DNA from 2 places in the Paenibacillus sp. MER 180 genome. Region 2 is predicted to be linked to the other one. Evidence: riboswitches for the same ligand, from Rfam matches in the RefSeq annotation. Region 2 holds a riboswitch; the other holds the start of a gene.
What was found. Region 2 has a riboswitch for glycine ahead of gcvH (glycine cleavage system protein GcvH). Riboswitches for the same ligand answer to the same signal wherever they lie in the genome.

Region 1 (11,376 bases), 150 kb from region 2:
AATAACAGCGCGCTTGTTCGCAGGGGCACCCACTTGTAAATTCCATCGACTCCTTGTACCTTCTTGTCCACTTGTCTTCCCTAACCCGTCATCCACGCTTGTCACATAGAGTAGGACAGCTTCGGGATTCCACTTTTTTGCCGCTACCATTCCAACATGCAGTGCATCGATAAGCGATAATTGACTGTGTGAATTGGTACGTTCAACATGCGAATCATCCATTACAAAATGGTATATTAGTAATGAACATGCTAATACGATGACTGCACTTAGCGTGGCAAACATCTTATTCATCCCTAGCAAGCACCTTCCTGTAATGTACTATGATATAGACCAAAATCCTTTTATTGCCATTATTGCTATCACTACTCTATCAGACATTTCAAAACAAGCTCAATAGACAGACATGGATCTTGGAACAATCCCATTAAAGCCTATGAATATCACCGATTGCAAAAGGAACTTTCCAACTCTACAGACTCTACAGCGAAATCAAAATTTCCAAAGTTCATTTATTGTTGACATCCAGTTGTCAGGTTACCAATGTCATACTATATACAGGAACTGAATAGGAGGGATAACACAATGACAGCATATCATTACAACAATAAGGCTGCCTTAATTGATGCAATCCAATATACCTACAGGCGGTTTGATGAAGAATTCAACGATATCGAGGACAGTGCAAGGGATGTGCGGATCACTGGGGTAGATCGAACTCCAGCCGAGATCATCGCCTATCAATTAGGCTGGCTGCATCTCGTTATGGGGTGGGACAAGCAGGAACAGGAAGGCGAAATCGTAAATATGCCTTCTCTAGACTATAAGTGGAATCAACTCGGTGAATTATATCTATCTTTCTACGAGCATTATTCATCTTACTCATTAACTGAATTGCGCAATCAACTCAAGGATGCCGTACAGCTGTGGGTGAATTGGATTGATAGCTATAGCGATGAGGCATTATTCATACAAGGGGTTCGCAATTGGACAGGGGATAAGCAGAATTGGCCGATGGCTCGATGGATACATATTAATTCGGTTGCTCCATTTACATCATTCCGTACGAAAATCAGAAAATGGAAGAAAGGTTTTCTGAGTATGCCTTAACACTGCTCACCTAGTTGTGCAGCGGCAGATCAGTACGCTCGTAACCGGATATGAACCGTCTGCCGCTGATTCAACTAGGAATTTATCTATTCACCTTTTTATCTCTTCTTTTTATCTATATCTATAACTATATATCTATATCTATATCTATTTCAGCTTTTCTATATCTAGTTCAAGCAAATGATTGTATCTATTGTTACCTCGTCATAATAGAGGCAACATCCTGAATGGCCGTCCGTGCAGCGCCGCTTATGCCCGCAAGTTGGAAAAATCCGTGATTGACACCAAAATACTTCCTGCACTCAACACCAACTCCTGCTTCAAGCAGGCGTCGATACAACATTTCTCCCTCGTCTGCAAGAGGATCGAATTCGGCAAGAAGAATATGCGTGTATGGCAATCCTTCCAAGTCGCTTCGCTGAATAGGACTCGCCTCTAGATGTTCAGATGAAATATCTCCGAAATAAGCTTCAAAACCGCTGAGCAGTGCATCGCGAGTGATCACGTAATCATCTCCGTACCGTTGATAACTCTCGCTTGAACCACTAGCGTCCAACATCGGATATATCAAGATTTGTCTTGTTGGCATCCATTCCTTCTGCGCCTTGAGCCGCAAGGACGTTACTAGCGCAATATGTCCGCCCGCACTATCACCTGCCAGTGTAATATCATTCGGATTTCCTCCCCAAGATACGGCATGCTCACGCACAATTTGTGCGGCCTTATAGGCATCATCATGAGCAGCTGGATAGGCATGTTCTGGTGCCAAGCGGTAATCTACCGCTACCACGATCGAGTTCCCCTTGTTAGCTAGTGCTCTTAACTGACGGTCATGAGTTGTGAAATCCCCGCTCACAAAGCACCCGCCATGATAATAGATCATAACAGGAAGATTAGACATATACGACGGTCGGTAAATGCGTAAAGGGATGGAATCGATCGTATGATCGGTGATTTCCCATATAGGCTCCGCTTCTCCTGCCAACACAACCGATTGTACATAACCTTGACGGCGATCCTGATAGCTCTTCTGTCTCGCAGAAGGACGTCCTGATTCAATAAAATCCTTAACGATGCTTCGAATACCTGGTTCCAAATCACTCAAGCGCTCCATGATGTGAACTCTCCTCCGACTGAAATACATGATGTAATAGCATAATTCCATCAATATTCATGTTACACGCGAATGATCGAGGAATGCAATCCTTTCATCGAACGGGCAGCTTGAACTCCAGTTGTGGAATATAATTCTTATCCGGGCCTTTTCTAACAAACGGCTTAATGACGATTAAGCTAGGCTTCACCTTGAACGGCTCGTAAGAGGTTGAGAACACCATTCCTGTTCCTTCTCCTGAACCATTCCCAGCAATTGCATTCTGTTCATTTCCCTGCTCATCCTCGATATCGAACTCCAGATTGAGGAACCCATCAACTTTATAGCTATCCGGTATTGCATCCAGCATTTTACGATAATCTTCTTCTCCGCTTGCCCCGTGGACACCGACGAGCAAGCGGGTTGTGATGGGGGTAATTTCGACTCGATCGATCGACATATTTATCGAATCATGTGATTTGGTCTCTGATGTCTTCAGGATAATCGTTCGCTCCGTATCCTTCTTGATCGGGAAGAGAAACTCGTAATTCTCATCCACATCAGCCAAATACACGACCATCTTCATTTCGAACGAGTCTGGAAGCTCAAGATCAGCAGAATCTAAAGCGGTAACGATTATCGATTGCGGAGCATGCTCCCCACCCGGCTGGAGCCCCATCCCGGTATTTATTTGCTTGTCTCCCATATAAAAATCGATATTATTGGCTCGCTTGCTTAGCATGCGCTGCTTGTTCCATAACTGAAAAAAAGAAACCTTCGCCGCTTTCGAATCTTCTCTACTGAGCACTAGAGATAGCCTGCTGCCATCATACATCATCTCAGAAATCGTGAGCGTCACTCCCTTATGGGTTACGCGCTGATTGACTGAGGTGACCATCCCCTTTTCTCCAGCGGTTTGCAAGCCAAGATCCCCCACCAGTTTGAATACGCTATCCATGAACGGAATCTGCTTTAACGTCTGTGCGATCGCTGGAGAGGCAAGACCCGAGAAGATCATGACCATCCCGAGGCTCGCTACACCCGCTGTTGAAATCAACACTCTGCGCAGCCAGCGGTTCTTCCGACTTCTTCTCTTCCGTCCAGGAAGCATCTCGTCGATGATCTGGTATGTCCGATCCATTCGGTTGCGAACGGATTCTGGCAGCTCGCTAATATATGGTTCCCTAAGCTGTTCCAGTCGCTGATCGATAGGCAGTTGTATGTCTTTCATCCGTTCATCTTCCTTTCTTCAGTATCATCCAGCCATTCTGCGAGCGTGTGACGTGCCCGATGCAGCCGTGTCTTCACCGCGCCCACGGACATATCCATCATCTCGGCGATCTGATGCATAGGCAAATCCTGAAAATAAAACAAAATAACAATATTGCGAGATACTTCCTCAAGCCGATAGATCGCCTGACGCAAATCAAGATGATCACTGTATTCAGCCGTGGCAACACCAACTTCTGGGAGTTCAGCCAGCATGATGATGCGAGCCTGCTTCCGCAATATCATATTGCATTCATTGATCAATATCCGAAAGAGCCAAGTCTTAAAATAGGCATGATGATTTAGGTTTGTCAGTGCGCGATAAGCCTTGAGCACAGTCTCCTGCATCGCATCTGCACAATCCTCGTCCCTTCTGACGATCGACCTGGCCATGTTGAACATTTGGGCTTCATGCTGCTTGATGAGTCGAATAAATGCTTCTTTATTACCTTCCTTAGCCAATCTCACTTCTGTCTCTATATCGCTATGCAAGCCGTTTCTACTCCCTTCTTTACCCCATACACGCGAATCAAACTGTCAATTAGATGCACAAGATAGGCAAAAGGTTTCATTAAACGCAAAAAAACTGCCAAATGTTCACTTTCATGCATTTGGCAGTTTACTTAAAAGCAGGAATTGCTTCCTGCTTCTATTTATTTTTCGGATTCCCTATGCTTCCAATATAGACGCGTCTCAGACACGACGACTCCAGACAAACCGAGCAGTGCAACTAAGTTCGGCAGCGCCATTAATCCATTTACAATATCAGCAAGCTTCCATATCATATCCAGCTTGATAAATGCCCCAAAGCCAATGATCGCAATGAACATAAGGCGGTACGGCAGAATCGATTTGACACCGAATAAATAAACCATGCACCGTTCGCCGTAATAGTTCCAGCCAAGAATCGTCGTGAATGCAAATAAAATCAAGCAAAACATAAGAATGAGGGAACCGTATGGCAGCGCAGCATCAAATGCTGCCTGTGTCATGGCCGCTCCTTCCATTGGGCCATTCCATACACCCGTTACAATCAATGTTAATCCTGTAAGCGAGCAGACGATGATCGTATCGATGAATGTTCCGGTCATTGATATGAGTCCTTGCTCAGCTGGCCATTTTACCTTCGCAGCCGCAGCCGCAATCGGTGCGCTTCCGAGTCCCGACTCATTGGAGAATACACCTCTTGCAATCCCGTTGCGGATCGCCATCATAACCGTTGCTCCCAAGAAGCCGCCACCTGCTGCTGTTGCATTAAACGCGCCTTGGAAAATTAACGACAGTGCGTGCGGTATCTGATCCGCAAATGCAATAAGCACAACAAAGCTCGCGATAAAATAGATAATAGCCATGACAGGAACAATTGTCGTCGTCACATGCGATATACTCTGAATCCCGCCAATTGTAACAAGCGCGGTCACGATAGTCACGATTGCCGCAGTGACTACTGCAGGTACACCAAGGCTTGCTTCTGTAGAAGTGACGATCGCATTAATTTGCGGAAATGTACCAATTCCAAGCAAGGCAACCAGTACTCCGCTAATCGCAAAGAATACAGCAAGCGGCTTGAATTTCATGCCAAGTCCCTTCTCAATATAATACATAGGACCGCCTAGCACTTGTCCATTGTCATCAATGTTGCGATACTTGACAGCAAGCAATCCTTCCGCATATTTGGTGGCCATTCCGAAGAATGCAGCAACCCACATCCAGAATAATGCACCGGGTCCACCCACCTTAATTGCAGTAGCAACCCCCACGATATTACCAGTTCCAATTGTCGCCGCCAGCGCAGTAGCCAATGCCCCGAAGCTGGATACATCCCCTTCTCCCTCGTTCTTCGACTTGAATATTAACTTCAAGGCGAGCGGCAGGCGGAACAACTGTAGCGCTCCCAAGCGGATCGTTAATAAAATTCCCGTTCCTACTAATAAAATAAGAAGCGGTGCTCCCCATACCATGTTGTTCAATTTGTCTAACCATTGTTCCATCATTGTCAAATCAGTTCCCCTCTTTGTGAATAATAAAAAGAGTCAAATCGAATGATTTGACCCTGGGGACATGTGTGCAGAATAAATAACCTGACGTAAGTGACATACCTAAATAAGATCATCATACCAATGACTTACGATTTTTCTACGCTTCTGCATCCCTGTCCTTTTACCTGAGAGTTTTAACGAATCCACGAGAATCAAATTCGTCTTGCCCCTTCGGTGCCCCAATCATGGAGTCTCTCCAGAGTCCTGTCCATTTACGGTCCTGCTTATACGTATTCGAGCTCAAGGTTCGATATGTCTAAGCGCCTGAGAGCTTACCCCTTCGGCTAGACGATTCGTCTATCTCCCGCAAACTTCATCCAGTTATAAAGTTGTAGGTAACATTATAGTAGACACACTATCATTGTGCAATGATCCATTGCATTGTAATTTATCCCATACCATCTATCACACATGTGCTTGGTGACTGTAATATAGGGATCTGGCCTCATTTAATAAATGAATGAGTTCACTCACATTCTGCACATTCGTATCGTAATTGGTAAAGCATGCACGCAGCGTTGGTACACCATGAATGGTAAATACGGATAGCCACACTTTCCCTGTGCTCAATACGTGTTGATTCACAAATAGAGCGAAGTCCTGGTCGTTTCGTGTCCATGCTTCTTGATCAAGAAAGCAAATGACAGGCAGCACGGTATCATTGGCAACTGTCCAGCCAGATCGCATTAATTCTTCTCGGAATAGCTTGCCCATTTCAACTTGATGTCGCAAGACAGCCCGATATCCTTCCCAACCCGCTGTAGCCAGGGATAAATACAGCTTCAATCCTATAAATCTCCGTGACCATTGAATGGAATGCGTATATGGATCAATCGTGGGCAGCTCCTCACCCTCCTTCGGCATATAATCTGCCGTTATACGGAAGGTTTCATTCAATATACGTGAATGCCGTGTGAAGTACATGCCCGCCCCCATCGGAACGGACAGCCACTTATGAGCATCAAACGCGATTGAATCTGCTTGCTGGATACCATCCATATGGAAGGACAGCTCGGAATCCAATACGATTGCGCCGCCATAAGCAGCATCCACATGAAGCCACATCTGTTCATGCTCCGCTACTGCCGCGATTTCCATTAACGGATCAATTGCACCGGCTCCCGTCGTTCCCGCTGTAGCAATAATAAGAAATGGGGCAAAACCCTGCGCGCGGTCTATACGTATTTGTTCTAATAACGCTCCAATATCCATTTGCAAGGAATCGTTCGTACGAATGGAGCGAATTGAATTCGTTCCAAGCCCGCAGGAACGAGCCGCTTTCACCAATGAATGATGACTCTCTTCAGAAGCATACAGAATGGGTGGCTTCTCCAGAGCTGCTAATCCGTCTGTTGCATACTTTGGAAAATGATAAGATAGAGCCGTTAAGACTGCAGTCAAATTGGCTTCCGCTCCCCCAGTCGTGAAGGTTCCATCAGCAACATCACGCGAGTAACCAAATTGAGTGGCGAGCTCACGCAGTACATAATTCTCAATTTCTACGGCAAGCGGCGCATGACTCCATGCAGCAAGCTGGGGGTTAAACGCCGCTGTTATCGTGTCTGCCATAATCCCCATAAAGTTCGGGCGGGGATTGTATAAGCCATAATATCCTGGATGTGCTGTGTGCACTTGATATCGACGCAGTCCTTCTATAACATGCTGAACCGCAGTTTGAGGCTTGACAGGAGCAGCAAAGTCAATTTGCTCCGCATACTGCACAATCTCTGATGGGATTAATTCAGGGGCAACTACTACCTCGTCGGTGTATGATAGATACTGACTGATCTTCTCTAACGTATATGAGCCTAGCATATACTGTTCCTCAGTTGATAGATCCAAGATCGGATTCTGTCTAAGCATACGGAATCCAGCAACTCCCTTCCACTGTTCAATTCAAGAAAGATGTTCCAATTGAATAATAGCTTACCGACCAAGACGACAATTGAACAGGTACAGTTTATCAGCTCGCTATGAGGACAGACCATTTATCACTCTATTATACTTACCGTCCTTCCATTTACATCGTTTTTCGAATATGAGCGCAAGATTTCGAAATCTCAACTCAAAAAAACCGCCCCTATTACCTAGAGACGGTGTCTATTGCTTCCTTACTTTCTCATTTACTCAGGCAACCGGTATACGGCAAAAGGTTCCCCATAACGATATCGACGGCTTATTTCATCCAATAGGTTCAACTGTTCTTCATTAAGTTCGACATTGACACTCGTTATATTGTCCTCTAACTGCTCCACCTTCGTCGCTCCTACAATGACTGTCGATACACAAGGCTGGTGCATAAGCCAAGCTAATGACAACGAGCTTGGGCTACAGCCGATGTCCGCTGCCAATTCGCTCACCTGTTCACTTAACGCAAACCGTTCTTCATTGAAGAACTTGTAGAAATTCGGATCCGTATCTGCTCGTGAGCCAGCTGGCTTCTGATCGCCCACACGGTATTTCCCTGTCAGAATTCCTCCTGCAAGCGGATAATATGGAATGATTCCCACCCCTTGATCCTGACATAGCGGAACCAGTTCCAGTTCTGGCGTTCGATCAGCCAGTGAATAGCTGGTTTGCATGGACACATAACGATTCAGACCAAGCCGTTCACTGATGCCAATCGCCTTCATCAGCTCCCAAGCAGCGTAGTTAGACGCTCCGATATACCGCACCTTGCCTGAACGTATCATATCATCAAGCGTCCGCAGCGTCTCCTCAAGTGGAGTATGCGGATCAAATGTATGTATTTGATACAGGTCAATATAATCGGTATTTAGCCGCTTCAAGCTATTGTCTAATTCCTGCTGCAAATGAAAGCGAGATGACCCGCGCTCGTTCGGCCCCTGTCCTCGAATTAATCCTGCCTTCGTTGTCAGCACGACATTGTGTCGATTGCCTATCAGCGCCTCACCGATGATGCGTTCTGATTCTGAACCAGCATAAATATTAGCCGTATCAATAAAGTTAATGCCATAGTCCAGCGCTTGATGAATAATTCGAGTCGAAGCCAGCTTGTCAGCCCGCTTGCCGAAAGCATTTGTTCCTAATCCAAGCGCTGACACCTTCAATCCACTATTGCCAAGACGACGATATTGCATGACGATCAACTCCTTGCTTTCCTTATTTAGCAGTAATTATATCACAAGCTATCCCCTTGATCTGAATCCGATCAAATATGTGTCTGCCTTATGATTCCACTTCCGCGCACAAAAAAAAAAAAACTCATGCAGGCATGAGTTCTCAACAACAATAAAGAATCCAGAATCTCTATGGATTACAAGACATTTATACGAATGGAAAAATCGTCGGACATTGCATTGGAAGGCTGATGCTGCATGACTCTGGTATCGGAATTAATGCCCTAGGTTGACAGAATGTAGCTTCAACCATCAGCGGTATTGTAAATTTCACGATAAGCTCCAAACACCAATCCAATTGCAACTCAATCGTTAGGCTGTCAGTAATTCGTGCAGCACAATGGATATCGAATATTTGAGAAGTAATGTTGGATTCATCTAATGGGAGCGGTAAGCAGAGTGATACTTTCTCGTTGTTCTTGACTAATAGTGTAAACGTGCATGTTTCTCCTGTTCCGCTATCTGTTAACGTAATTGTTACCTCTGCAGAGCACGTCGTCAGTACAATAGCTGCTTGCGATCCGATAATGGGCAGCGGCAGCCGCTTTACAACCGTGATGCTGCATTCTCCCATAGCTGGCACTGCATTGCAGCTTACAAGCACTTGCCGACCGCCAGCAATTGCTTGTTCTACGAAAGCCCTGCAGTTTTCGGGAATAGACTCTTCCACGATGAAATCACTCCGAGTAACAACCCAATCGAACAGTTTGCTGACAGAAATGCACTCTAAAGGACGTACAACTAGCGTCGTAATCGTAGCTGTAACAGGAGGCGTATTATCCGCCTGAGCGGTAGCCGTGTTGGTAACCACCCCTTCTAACAAAGGAATGACTGTAATGATAATCGTCTGTTCTTGTTGACCCTCCAATGTGCCCAAGAGACAAGTAACGGTCTGCCCGGATACAGAGCAAGTGCCTCCTTCAGATTGAACACTAACAAATTCAACCGTAGGAGGAATGACATCACGCACGATTACATTCGTTAGAGGAAGTTCTCCGAGATTTGCAACACTGATCGTATATTGCAACAGGCTGCCGACAAGCACAGGGTTGCTTGAAGCTTGCTTCGAAATGGCGAGCGGCTGTAATACCGTAATGCTTGCGGTTGCTGTTTCAGGGTCTTCAACATTATCAGCGGTCACCACTGCTGTGTTCGTTAATATTCCTGTTATAGTCGTAATTGCTTCGATCGTAATCATAGCGCACGTTCCAGGGACAATGACACCGAAAGATGCTGTGATCGTTTGCCCGACCTGCGTGAATGTGCCTTCAGATACTTGGATACCAGTGACTTCAACGCCTGCAGGCAATGTGTCCACCGCAACCACATTTGTGGCCGCCGTTTCTCCCATGTTGCACACCGTCACTTGAAAGATGACTTCATTTCCAAGGGTTACAAGATCCGGCTCGGCAAGCTTCTCAATGGTTAAAAAAGCCGGAGGAAGCGCATTGACGGTTGTATCAATCGTGGATGATACAGGTTCTGTTTGATCAGATGTCGCTGTAGCTGTGTTCGTTACGACGCCCGGAGCTGTAGGAATAACGGTAATCGTGATGATTTCAGACTGACCAGGATCAAGATCGCCAATCAATGCTGTCACGGTGCCAGCCACTTCAGTTACGGTTCCTTGCGTAGTTTCGGCAGATACGAAGACGAGACCAGGCGGCAGCACATCCACCACTTCCACGCCGGTTAATAACTCCGTCGTCTCGTTGGAGACAACGATCGTATAGATGAGTTCTTCTCCAACAGTTGCAGGATCCGGCCCTGCAAACTTCGATATCATTAACTCAAGTATCGGCTCTTCGATAACTAGAGTTTCGGTAGTAGAGGATTGTGGCGCAGTCTCATCTGAAAACGTCGTTGCCGTGTTCAAGACTGTACCTGTGACCGTTGGGATGACGACGATAAAAATGACCACAGTCTCTCCCGGAGCAAGTGAACCAATGTCATTCGTAATTGTCGTGCCATCGAACGAAATCGTCCCTTGATCCGATTCAGCGGATACAAAGGTGGTTCCTGCCGGCAGCGGATCATTCATAACAACATTGGTCGCTGTGCTCCCTCCAATATTGGAGACAAATATAATATAAACGAGTTCTGAATTTACGGCGACGATTGGGGGAAAGTCCAGCTTCTCAATTTCTAGGATTGGAGGTGGCAGAGGATTTACGGTATTGACTGCGGTTGAGGAGATGATGCCGGTCTGATTTGCTTGGGCTGAAGCTGTATTGGATATGAGTCCAGCCGCTGTTGCCAGCACGGTAATATTGACGGTAATACTCTGACCAACCGGGATCGTCCCGATATCTACGGTAACCGTTCCAGCAGCAAACGATGCCGAACCTTGCGTAGTTTGAACCGATTGAAACGTAACACCAGCTGGTAGCGGGTCAGTAAGTACAGTGTTCACAAGCGGGGAGTCTCCATCGTTGCTGACGACAATGGTGTATACGATCTCTTCTCCAACGGTGACTGTATCAGGAAAAGAGGTCTTCTCCAGCAGCAGCGTCGGTGGAATATTGTCAATTTGAATCGCCAGCAGATTGACGGTATATCCGTCGCCATTCGTTCCGAATTGAAGTGCTGCTGAAGTTTGCCCGTTCACGAGACTGTTGGAAATGCTTACGTTGGCAATATCCCATCCTTGACGGTTCCCTGCAATGATATTCGTCCCTGGCTGCCCAGGTATAGGATTGCGATCCCCGAAAGTAGCTGTCGGGTT
Region 2 (11,376 bases):
GGAATCCCAAGCGTATCAAGTGTTCCTTGAATGGTGCCGTCTTCACCGAACGCCCCATGCAACGCGAGGAGCGCGATATCAATCCCTGCAACCTTGTCAATCAGCTCTGCCTTGCTGTTCAATACAATAGGTACCGCCTCATACTTGCCAGTTAAGTGTTTCATCATTTCCTGACCTGTCATAAGCGAGACGTCCCGTTCTGTAGACACGCCCCCCATAATGATACCAACCTTCATCTGTTATCCCCCCTGGATGATTTGCTTTATTACGTTCCCTATGATTCGAGTCCCTCGCTCGATGTCTGGCTCCGATACGCGTGAAAATCCAATTCGGAATGTGTTGGCGCCTCCTCCATCTGTGTAGAATCGGCTTCCAGGTGTAAATAGAACGCCCTGTTCACGGCACTTCATAAGTACATCCTCAACATTAACCGAAGGATCCAGTTCAATAAATAAGTGGAGTCCACCATCGCCCCATAATCTGCGGAGTGGAATATGTTGTTCACAACACTGTACAGCCCATTCGTACTTGCGTTTATATACGGATTTGGCTTTTTTCAAATAAGATTCAAAATGCCCATTGTGTAAGTATTGATAGAGTACCGCTTGATCCAATGTTGAGGTATGGATCGTTCGAGCCCTCTTCATACTAACGAGATATGAAATGAGCTGCTCATCTGCAATAATCCAGCCGATTCTCATCCCTGGAAACAGAATTTTAGAGAAACTCCCAATATAGATAACATGATTAGCCCCGCCAGCGCAGGCAATAAGTGGTGCGACATGCGCACCTGAATAGCGCAGTTCCTCACTAAAGCCGTCTTCGATTACGGGTATGCCGTGCTTGGCAAATAAGCGTATTGCAGTCATCCGCTTGCTAGGAGACATCACGACTCCAGTAGGATTCTGATAGGATGGGATTAAGTATGCCAGATCATAGGAACGTTCCTCTAAGGCGTTCGTTACCTGTTCCATGTTCATCCCATCGTGCTCCATCGCAATGCCTTCGATCTTAAGGCCATGCATCTTGAACAATTTGATGGCACTATGATGGGTAGGATTCTCACAAATGACACGCCCATGACGCTTATCCATAGCAGATAGGACAATATCGAGTCCTTCCGTGAAGCCGTTCGTAATGAGCATATCCTTGCCCTTCATATCAATGCCCTTAGATTCCATATATCGCTTCAACTCTTCAATTAGCGGCTGATATCCCTGAGCATATCCGTAATTCAGCATAATCTCGCCTTCGGCTGCAATACGGTCTACCAATGCCTGCTTAACATATTGAAGTGGAAATAATGATTCATCTGGCGCAATACTCATAAACGAGATCATTCCGCGCTCGCCGCGTACACCGTGTTTCATCACATCCATGCGCTCAGCAGTTTGCGCCTTCTCGCTCATTCTCTTGTTCCAGTCCATATTTGCTACAATTGTATCGGCTCGTTCAGCAGGTGAAGCATAGCTGCCCTGCCCAGGGATTGAATAGATGAGCCCTTCATCAGCAAGTTCTTGATAAGCTGCAATAACGGTGTTGCGGCTTACACCCCATACATTGCCAAGCTCCCTTGTCGAGGGAAGCTTCTGATCAGCTGTAAGCCATCCGCGATTAATGAGCAGTCGCAAATAATCTCTAACTTGCAAATAAGCTGGTCTCCCTGGGATCAGCTTAAAATCTTGGAACATGTGCTCAACTCCCCTTTCTTATCTTGGCACAAACCCTTCCAATTGAGAAGAACCACATTCAGGTTATTTTACAACCGATGCGGTTCTTAGTCGATGTGATAGTGGAATCTAGCACTCTGCTGTAGTAAACTAGTAATGCATCATCCAGATATGATTTGGACGAGCTCTAGGAAGCAACACGATTACTATTAATATTGACTACTACATTGGAGTGATTGCTTGTGACAACGTTACCATTGAATGAACGTGGAATTCCGGCAAGCCGCATCGTGCTTGGCTGCATGGGAATGGGCGGAAGCTGGGATAATGAGCCGTATACAAATGAACATGTGAAGCGTGCGGAAGCTGCTATTGAAGCGGCGCTTGAGATTGGCATCAACATGTTCGACCATGCGAATATTTACTCCCGCGGCAAAGCGGAGCAAGTATTTGGCGACGTGCTGAAAGCGCAACCAGGATTACGCGAGAAGATTATTATCCAATCCAAATGCGGCATTCGTTTCGCTGATGGTGATATTCCGGGAAGATATGATTTCTCCAAGTCTCACATCTTAGAGAGTGTCGACGGCATTCTTAGTCGTCTCGGTATTGAATACTTGGACATATTGCTGCTGCACCGTCCTGATCCTCTGATGGAACCGGAAGAAGTCGCTGAAGCTTTCAACCAATTGAAGCAATCCGGCAAAGTGCGTCATTTCGGCGTATCCAATATGAGTGCTGGTCAGATTCGACTTCTGCAATCATGCTTCAATGAACCGTTCGTTGCAAATCAGTTGGAAATGAGCTTAGCCCGCTATGGCTGGCTGGATGCAGGCGTGCACGTGAATCAAGCAGCTTCTGCTGACGATACCTTCCCAGATGGAACGCTCGAGTACTGCCGCATGAATGGCATTCAAATTCAATCTTGGGGACCGCTGGCGCAAGGCTTGTACTCTGGACGAAATCTTGACAATGAACCCGAATCGGTTCAAGCTACCGCTAAGCTTGTTCAGAAGCTAGCTTCTCAATACAACACAACTTGCGAAGCGATTGTACTTGCATGGCTAATGAGACATCCGACACATATTCAGCCCGTAATTGGTACTGTTAATCCAGAGCGGATCCGCGCTTGCAAGGATGCAACTTCCATTACATTGTCACGTGAAGAATGGTATTCCCTCTACGTCAGCACGAGAGGCCGTATGCTGCCTTAATCATCGTTGACACAGCGATATAGATGACTGAAACAAGCGGCATCCGGATGGATGCCGCTTTTCTTCTGTTGAATACGATTTTTTCGTTCAATATCGTAAATTCAAGATGATTCAATGTACATAATGATTCGATGTGCATATTGACAAATAATTATTTATGTGTTATGATTAAATATTTATCTATTGATATTAAATTCCATCCGTGATAAAACATACTATGCTAAGACGTAATGGCAAGCCTTACTCACGATGGAGGGATATACAATGATCGTTGCACCAGGAATCATGATGTTAGAGTTGGAATCTGAAGGCATCGGAGGACCAGTAGCACTTCATCCTACTCTAATATGGGATGAAGAGGATGCAATACTAATCGACACTGGGATGCCAGGGGATTGGATTCGAATCCAGCAGGCGATGCAAGAAGCAGGCGTGCCGCTAGATCGATTGCATGCTGTCCTGCTTACCCATCAAGACCTCGATCATATCGGGAGTCTGCCTGATGTGGTATCATCCAAGAACGGCAATCTCGAAGTGATAGCGCACCACGAAGACGCCCCCTACATAGAAGGCAAATATCCACTCATTAAGACAAGCCATGAAGCTATGGCGAAGCTTCTGCCGCTGCTGCCAGATGAACATCGTCCTAAGGTTCTGGCCATGTGCGATATGCATCCATCAGCGAACGTAACCCGATTAATTACGGATAATGAAGTTCTTCCTTACTGCGGCGGAATCCACATTATCCACACGCCTGGCCATACAGCAGGGCATGTCAGCGTCTATTTGGAACGCAGCCGTATCTTGATAGCCGGCGACGCGATGATAAGCGTCGATGGAATGCTGCAGGGTCCCGTCCCGCATGCAACACTGGACATGGACAGTGCAATTCACTCTCTCGACAAGCTGACCAAATATCCGATTGACACCGTCATCTGTTATCATGGCGGTCTGTCCGAACAGAACATACACCATCAGATCCTGCAACTATCACATTCGTCGATAACGAAGCCGTAATAAAGAGGGCAGCTAACCAACATCCTATTGTGGTTAGCTGCCCTCTTCTTTCCTTTTGACATCAGCACACCATACACTTTTCAATCGGATAATGTAAAAACCACCTCACTGGTTCCTACTCTTACATTTCCTGCTCGCTCATAGAAATATTGATTATTATGTATTGACCTTCACATCATGTCATCCTTTACACTATATTTGTGGCCGCATTATGAAGGAGTTGGTACCAACAATGCATATTCGTGAATTATCTAAGCTTACAGGAGTCAGTCTTCGTTCCCTGCGTTATTACGAGCAGAAGCATCTGCTGTCCCCCGCTCGTTCAGAGAATGGGTATCGCATATACGAAGACATCGATGTCCAGCGCGTTCAGCTGATCCAGTTATTCTTGAAGCTTGGAGTTAGCACTGATGAGATAGCACTCCTGATTCAGAACTGTGAAGGGTTGCCAGGGCGTAACAGCAATAACAGCAATAACAGCAATAACAGCAATAATAGCAATCATCAAGCTGAATGCGCTGCAGCATTTTATGAAGAACGACTTCAGGAGATAAGAGAACAGATTCAATTATTACGAGAAGCAGAGCTGCAACTAGAAAAACTAGTTACTCATTGGAAGTAACATATCACAGACAATTAATATTGTAATTTGAGAAGAAACGAGGGATTTCCTTTGCTGTTTTTGGATCATGTTACACTTGCAGTACCTAATTTGTCTCAGGCAGTCCATCTTATTCAAGAGACTACCGGCATTATATTTACGAAGCAAGTCATTCCGTTCCCAGGAACAATTGGGCAGGTTGCCTATTTAAGAGAGGGATTTATTGAACTCATCGCCTTAGAGGATTTAGAAGAAGCACAGAAGACGCCATTGGGCTCTGCATTCGCTGCATTTGCCTCTCAGCGTGCAGGGATTTTCGGAGTCGCATTAGAAGTAACAGGAGGTTTGCCTTCATTTATTGAACCTGCAAGAAGTCTAGGAATACCTTACATAGGACCTAACCATCAACTCGCTCCAGTAGAAGACGGAACCAGCATCTCTTTTCAGACAGCCTACATTGGACTACAAATGCCGTGGTTAATCGAGTACGAGCATTCGCGTGTCTGGCCTAGTTCATATACATTGACTGGAGTCGAAATTCAAACAACGAATATTGAAGAGGATCTATCTGTATATTCCAGCGCCTACCAGCTGCAATCATCCATTGCAACAGATTCCGGCAGCCTGGATCGGATATTCTTGCTTGATCGTGGTTGGCTATCACTTCGTCATACCGATACAAATGAAACATCAGGGTTTAACGCCGTTGTCTTGAAGAAGGATAGCGATACATTCCGTATTCTATGTACATCTCAGGGTGTACAAGTAACTTCGTAAGGATGCTGGCTTCATAAGCTCCCTATTATACCATCATAAATTCAATACTCGTTTTTTGATTGATTTTATTCGAATTTATTTTGATCTAACTTTCACATAGGTTGAATTTGGTGTATGATGGGTAATAGTGGAATTCAAGGAGGTATGATATGATCTTACGACGTCTTGCAATTGGGCTCGTTCTCATTGTACTTTCAGTATTGTATGTGTACATTTGGCAAAATGGAGATCTCCACTCCTTATTCAACATCAATTGCTAATTAGGTTTAGGGTTGTGGGTAGTTGGTTCCCTTTTCTCGGGTCTATTCCAGGATGATACGAAGCTTAAATTTAATATGGGTCACATTCCGGAAGAAGACCATCGAAGAAATATTAAATTTAGCGGTACGATGTTTTTAATTGGGCTGCCGTGTATTGTAACATCCATCATTATCTTTACTTTTGTCCTATAAGCGAGCGGCTTAATCATCATATAAGAAAGAGAGGATGTTAGCCCCATCTACTTGGTGGGCACATCCTCTCTTTGTATTATTGATACATAACTGTGAATTGAACGATTGAATAGCGGTATAACTACACATACACCTGGTGCAAATATTGCTCGAGCCTCTCCTTCACCTGTGGCCATTCCTCATCAACTATGCTGTACACATTCGAGTCGCGAATATACCCGTCTTCCATCACCCGATGTCGGCGCAATTTCCCTTCGTATACGGCTCCTAACCGCTGAATGGCGCGATTCGAGCGCTCATTGCGCACATCTGCCGTCAGCTGAACACGAATCGTATGCAGCTGTTCAAAGCAATATTGCAGCAGCAAATACTTGCACTCTGTATTGATGCGAGTACGCCATACAGAAGGATGATACCATGTGCCGCCAATCTCGGCATATCGATGCAAGGCAGACATATTCATTATTCTCGTTGCGCCAATAATTCGCTCTGTAAGCTGATCAATGACAACGAATGGATACTCAGTCCCCTTCTCGCGGTTCAGAACAGCATCATGAATCACTCGTTCTGCATCCGTAAGACTGCGGATGGTGCGCGGCAAGTAGTGCCAAATATCAGGATGAGATGCTGCTTCATATAAATCTTCCTTATGTTCAGGAAGCATCGGGATCAGCTTAGCACTGCTCCCCGTCAGCTCGAACAATTGATTGTTCATTCGTATCCATTCCCCCGAAGGTCTGATAGGTATAGAGTGCAGTCTGTAACTTGTCTATGTATTGCTGCTCATGACTTGAACACATAAATTGAATTGAAGGGCGAACTGACGTATCTGATGACTGCTTAAGCTGGTTTTCCTGCATTACTTGTGCTAGACGCTGCACGGTGCCATGGCTGCCGTCTATAAGCTGGATATGAGCAGGGATAATGTCTCTCAATATGTGCTTGTAATAGGGATAATGCGTACACCCTAACACAATTGTTCCATACTGATTCAAATCCAATCCAGCAAGCTTATGCACGAAGTAGTCTCCTATCACTCCCTTATCAAAGTTTAACTGCTCGCAATATTCTACCAATTCCGGCAAGGGAATCGAATCCACAATATGTTCTTCGTCAATTCGACTGATTAATGTATGGTATTTGTTCTGACTTAAGGTTAAAGCTGTCGCGAATACAAGCACACGCTTGCCATTGTCGCGGTTCATTTCCACGGCAGGCTTGACTGCTGGTTCCATCCCGATGATCGGAATGTCGTACTTCCGTCTTAGTTCAGACGCTGCGATGCTTGTCGCTGTATTGCACGCAATAACAAGCGCCTTAACATTGTGCTGCATGATGTCTTCCACAGCTGAATGTACATGGCGCATTACTTCAGATTGAGATTTCGTCCCATAAGGGACATGCAGCGTATCTGCATAGAATAAATATTGTTCATGCGGCATATGCTTCATAGCCTCAGCCAACACGGTTATTCCACCGATTCCAGAATCAAAAAAAGCGATTGTCATTCCATTCACCTAGCATTCTTATTAGCATTGCAACATCTAGTTGTCGATGCTTATATTGTACTCCTTTTCGGCGGTGAATCCTATCGAAATTTGTCAGAAAGCAAATGAAAAAACCTGCTGCACCAGCATGATACCGGTACAGCAGGTTCTTAGATTCTCAACCTATTGTTCCTTCAACTATTCATCTATCAGCTTCGTGTACTGCTCTGCATTCAGCAAGTGCTTCACAGCTTCCTCAACGCTGCCTTCTACTTCAACTTCTGCAATCCATCCATCTTCGTAGGGGCTGCTGTTCACAAGCTCTGGCGACGCTTCCAATCCATCATTGACCTTCGTAATTGTTCCGGATACCGGACAGTACAACTCAGATACGGTCTTCACCGATTCAATTGATCCCATGCTGTCCCCTGCGGACAAGCTGGTTCCTACTGGCGGAAATTCGATGAATACGATGTCTCCCAGCTGGGATTGTGCATGATCTGTAATGCCAACCCGTACCGTATTGCCTTCTATGGCAACTACCCATTCATGCTCTTCACTATACAACAATCCATTCTTCACTTCACTCATGTCAACGCCCCATTTCATTCATAATGTCATTCATCAGGCCGTCTATCCAATCGAGATCGTAAAAATGGACAGGAAGCGGCCTTGTCGCCTTGTTCTCTGTCCTCGGTACCTGAGAGTTCCCGTTCCTCCACAGCCACAACTGCGGTTGAACTTACCCCTTTGGCGGCATAGAAAATGCACTCTCCAGAGCTGCGTCAGAATGGCGGTTATGGAACCTGAGAGATTCATTGCCAATCGGCGGCTGGCAACTTGCTCCTTCGGTGTTGACAATCGCAATTGTCAAACTCTCCCGACCTTCCTCGTTCGCGAATTACGATTAAACTGGGTAATTATAACACCATTAGATTATTGCAAGATATGCATGATTGTCAATATGACAAGCTATGAAATCAGTTGTGAAGAAAATATCAATTGACAAAGTGTGGAAAGCTCAACTAATGTAGAGATGACAGCTGAAAATGGCGAATGATGGTAAAGGGAGAGACTGCTGAGACATAGCAGCGCCGAAGGAGTAAGCCTGAATGGGTGAATCTCTCAGGCAAAAGGACTTTTACCGGACGCACCTCTGGAGAGCACTGCTATTCATGAAAACGAATACAGTCACCCAAGGGGAAAGTCGATGGTAGACACGGAAACAAACAATTTGTTTGCGACAATCGGCGACACTCTCAGGTACAAAGGACAGAGCGAGAGAATGAGAGGATGCGATGCATCCACTTTTCTTTCGGCTGTCCTTTTTATGTTCGTATACCGATAATTAGTCCAAATACGCGTATCGAGGTGAATTCATGAGTCAATTGAAGAGAACGCCAATATTTGATCAATACTCTGCTTATCCGGGTGCACGCTGCATTGACTTCGGCGGCTGGGAGCTCCCTGTTCAATTTATCGGCATTCAGCGAGAGCATGAAGCAGTTCGTACACATGCAGGTCTATTCGATGTCTCCCATATGGGTGAATTTATCGTAAGCGGCCCTGCCTCCCTGACATTTCTTCAACAGATGACAACAAATGATGTATCGCGGCTCGAGGATGGCAAAGCACAATATACGCTGATGTGCTACCCTGATGGAGGAGTTGTCGATGATATTCTCATTTATCAGATGAAGAGCGACCGTTACATGCTCGTCGTTAATGCCTCCAACATCGATAAAGACTACGCATGGCTGCAGAAACACCTGATTCATGGCGTTACCTTGACCAATGTATCGAATCGCACAGCATTGCTTGCCCTTCAAGGGCCGAATGCCCAAGCTATTCTTGCTGCGGTAACTGAAGCACCTATTGATTCGCTCACACCATTCCATTTCCTATCAGATGCACAAGTCTGCGGCGTATCAACATTGCTGTCTCGCTCAGGCTATACCGGTGAAGATGGCTTCGAACTCTACTTGTCCGTAGAGGATGCAGCACACGTATGGAATGAACTGATTCGCGCGGGCGAACCGTTCGGCTTGCTCCCAGCAGGGCTTGGTGCTAGAGATACCTTGCGCTTCGAGGCACGTCTCCCCCTCTATGGACAAGAAATTACAGCCGATATCTCGCCGCTTGAGGCAGGACTAGCACGATTCGTCAAGCTGGATAAGGGCGACTTCATCGGCCGTGTAGCATTAACGAAGCAGAAGACCGATGGACCGGCACGAAAGCTGGTTGGCATTGAGATGATCGACAAAGGCATTCCTCGCTCCCATTATCCAGTGCTTGCAGATGGGCGCGTGATCGGAGAAGTTACAACAGGAACACAGTCGCCGACATTAAAGCGCAATCTAGGGCTGGCCTTGATTGAATCCGCATTCTCTGAATTGGATACAGAAATTCTTGTCGAAATTCGCGGCAAGCAGTTGAAAGCCCGCGTCGTCTCGACTCCATTTTATAAACGAATCCCGACCCCTGCCAAAGGAGCGAATCCATCATGAAGCATCGTTACATTCCAGTGACGGAACAAGATCAGGCTGACATGCTGCAGCAGATCGGCATCTCTTCCATTGACGAGCTATTCCGCGATATCCCAGCCTCCATTCGTTACAATGGAGTACTGCCAATGTCTGAACCATTAGATGAAGCAGCCATGATGAAGCATATGAAGGAATTGGCCTCCCGCAATGCTAACAGTGAGAGCCATACCAGCTTCCTTGGTGCTGGAATATACGATCATCATATCCCTGTAGTCATTCAGCATCTAGTCTCTAGATCAGAGTTCTATACAGCCTATACACCCTATCAACCTGAAATCAGTCAGGGTGAATTGCAAGCAATCTTTGAATTTCAATCCTATATATGCGAGTTGACTGGTATGGCTGTTGCCAATGCCAGCATGTATGATGGCGCTACTGCACTTGCAGAAGCTGGAGCACTGGCGGTTGGCGCAACGAAGCGCAAGCAGCTTGTCATCTCGAGCACTGTCCATCCAGAAGCGAGACAGATTGTTCGCACAATGGCTCGAGGACTTAATGTTGAAGTAGTCGAGATTGGATATCAAGACGGCGTGACTGACCTTGCTCAGCTGGAGCGTGCTGTCACGGACGAGACTGCTGCCGTACTGATTCAGTCCCCGAACTTCTTCGGATGCATTGAAGATGTGCGCGCCATTGAACCGATTGCACATGCAAATAAAGGCCTGCTCATCATGAGTACGAATCCACTGAGTCTTGCTATGTTGGAGAGCCCTGGCAAACTAGGTGTCGACGTATGTGTTGGAGATGCCCAGCCGCTTGGCATTGCAGCATCTTACGGCGGTCCTACATGCGGTTTCTTTGCCGTTGCAGAGCCCTATATGCGCCGCATCCCAGGCAGAATTGTCGGCTTGACCAAGGATCTGGATGGCAAGCGTGGATTTGTTCTTACACTCCAAGCGAGAGAACAGCATATTCGTCGCGAGAAGGCGACATCCAACATCTGCTCGAACCAAGCACTTCTTGCTCTTGCTGCTTCCGTCTATATGTCCGTCATGGGCAAGATGGGAATGCAAGAGGTATCGAAGCTCAATATACAGAAGTCTCATTATGCAGCTGCTTACATCAACAACAAGCCCAATCTTGGATTAGCGTTCCAAGCGCCTTATTTCAATGAATTCGTACTTCGTCTCCCGCAAGATACTGACATGGATCGATTGCAGTCTCTGCTCCTGGACAACGGATTCATTGGCGGCTTGGATCTTGGCCGCTTCTATCCTGAACTGGAAGGACATATGCTCATTGCGGTCACGGAGAAAAAATCCAAATCAGACATCGAACAATTTATTGACCTGCTGGAGGTGAGCTGCGTATGAAACCGGAACAAGCACTAATATTTGAATTGAGTCATCCTGGGCGTATTGCCTATTCCTTACCTGAATGTGATGTTCCAGAAATCGAGATTCAAGAGCTTATCCCAACTTCGATGCTGCGCAGTCAAGAGGCCGAGCTGCCTGAAGTGTATGAGGTTGATGTGATTCGACATTATACCGCCTTATCACGCCGCAACTTCGGCGTAGATAATGGTTTCTACCCACTCGGCTCTTGTACGATGAAATATAATCCGAAAATTAACGAGGATGCAGCAAGGCTGACAGGTCTCGCAGCAATCCAT

Region 1: another riboswitch for glycine. It lies ahead of M3661_RS09700 (alanine/glycine:cation symporter family protein); the one in region 2 lies ahead of gcvH (glycine cleavage system protein GcvH).

The regions. Positions count from the first base shown of each region.
Region 1 covers NZ_JAMAVT010000005.1:69,679-81,054, forward strand. Annotated here, with positions in the region: gene M3661_RS09675 (hypothetical protein) at 1-294, opposite strand, end outside; gene M3661_RS09680 (ClbS/DfsB family four-helix bundle protein) at 586-1,110, shown strand; gene M3661_RS09685 (alpha/beta hydrolase) at 1,307-2,224, opposite strand; gene M3661_RS09690 (DUF4179 domain-containing protein) at 2,319-3,434, opposite strand; gene M3661_RS09695 (sigma-70 family RNA polymerase sigma factor) at 3,431-3,964, opposite strand; gene M3661_RS09700 (alanine/glycine:cation symporter family protein) at 4,126-5,466, opposite strand; glycine riboswitch at 5,615-5,721, opposite strand; gene M3661_RS09705 (pyridoxal phosphate-dependent decarboxylase family protein) at 5,917-7,374, opposite strand; gene M3661_RS09710 (aldo/keto reductase) at 7,635-8,612, opposite strand; gene M3661_RS09715 (BMQ_0737 family morphogenetic spore coat protein) at 8,800-11,376, opposite strand, start outside.
Region 2 covers NZ_JAMAVT010000005.1:220,736-232,111, forward strand. Annotated here, with positions in the region: gene M3661_RS10375 (D-alanine--D-alanine ligase) at 1-236, opposite strand, end outside; gene pdxR (MocR-like pyridoxine biosynthesis transcription factor PdxR) at 240-1,691, opposite strand; gene M3661_RS10385 (aldo/keto reductase) at 1,913-2,884, shown strand; gene M3661_RS10390 (MBL fold metallo-hydrolase) at 3,149-3,901, shown strand; gene M3661_RS10395 (MerR family transcriptional regulator) at 4,134-4,523, shown strand; gene M3661_RS10400 (VOC family protein) at 4,575-5,279, shown strand; gene M3661_RS30725 (DUF5316 family protein) at 5,552-5,731, shown strand; gene M3661_RS10405 (GNAT family N-acetyltransferase) at 5,853-6,446, opposite strand; gene murI (glutamate racemase) at 6,406-7,239, opposite strand; gene gcvH (glycine cleavage system protein GcvH) at 7,417-7,809, opposite strand; glycine riboswitch at 8,003-8,111, opposite strand; glycine riboswitch at 8,275-8,369, shown strand; glycine riboswitch at 8,373-8,496, shown strand; gene gcvT (glycine cleavage system aminomethyltransferase GcvT) at 8,598-9,725, shown strand; gene gcvPA (aminomethyl-transferring glycine dehydrogenase subunit GcvPA) at 9,722-11,077, shown strand; gene gcvPB (aminomethyl-transferring glycine dehydrogenase subunit GcvPB) at 11,074-11,376, shown strand, end outside.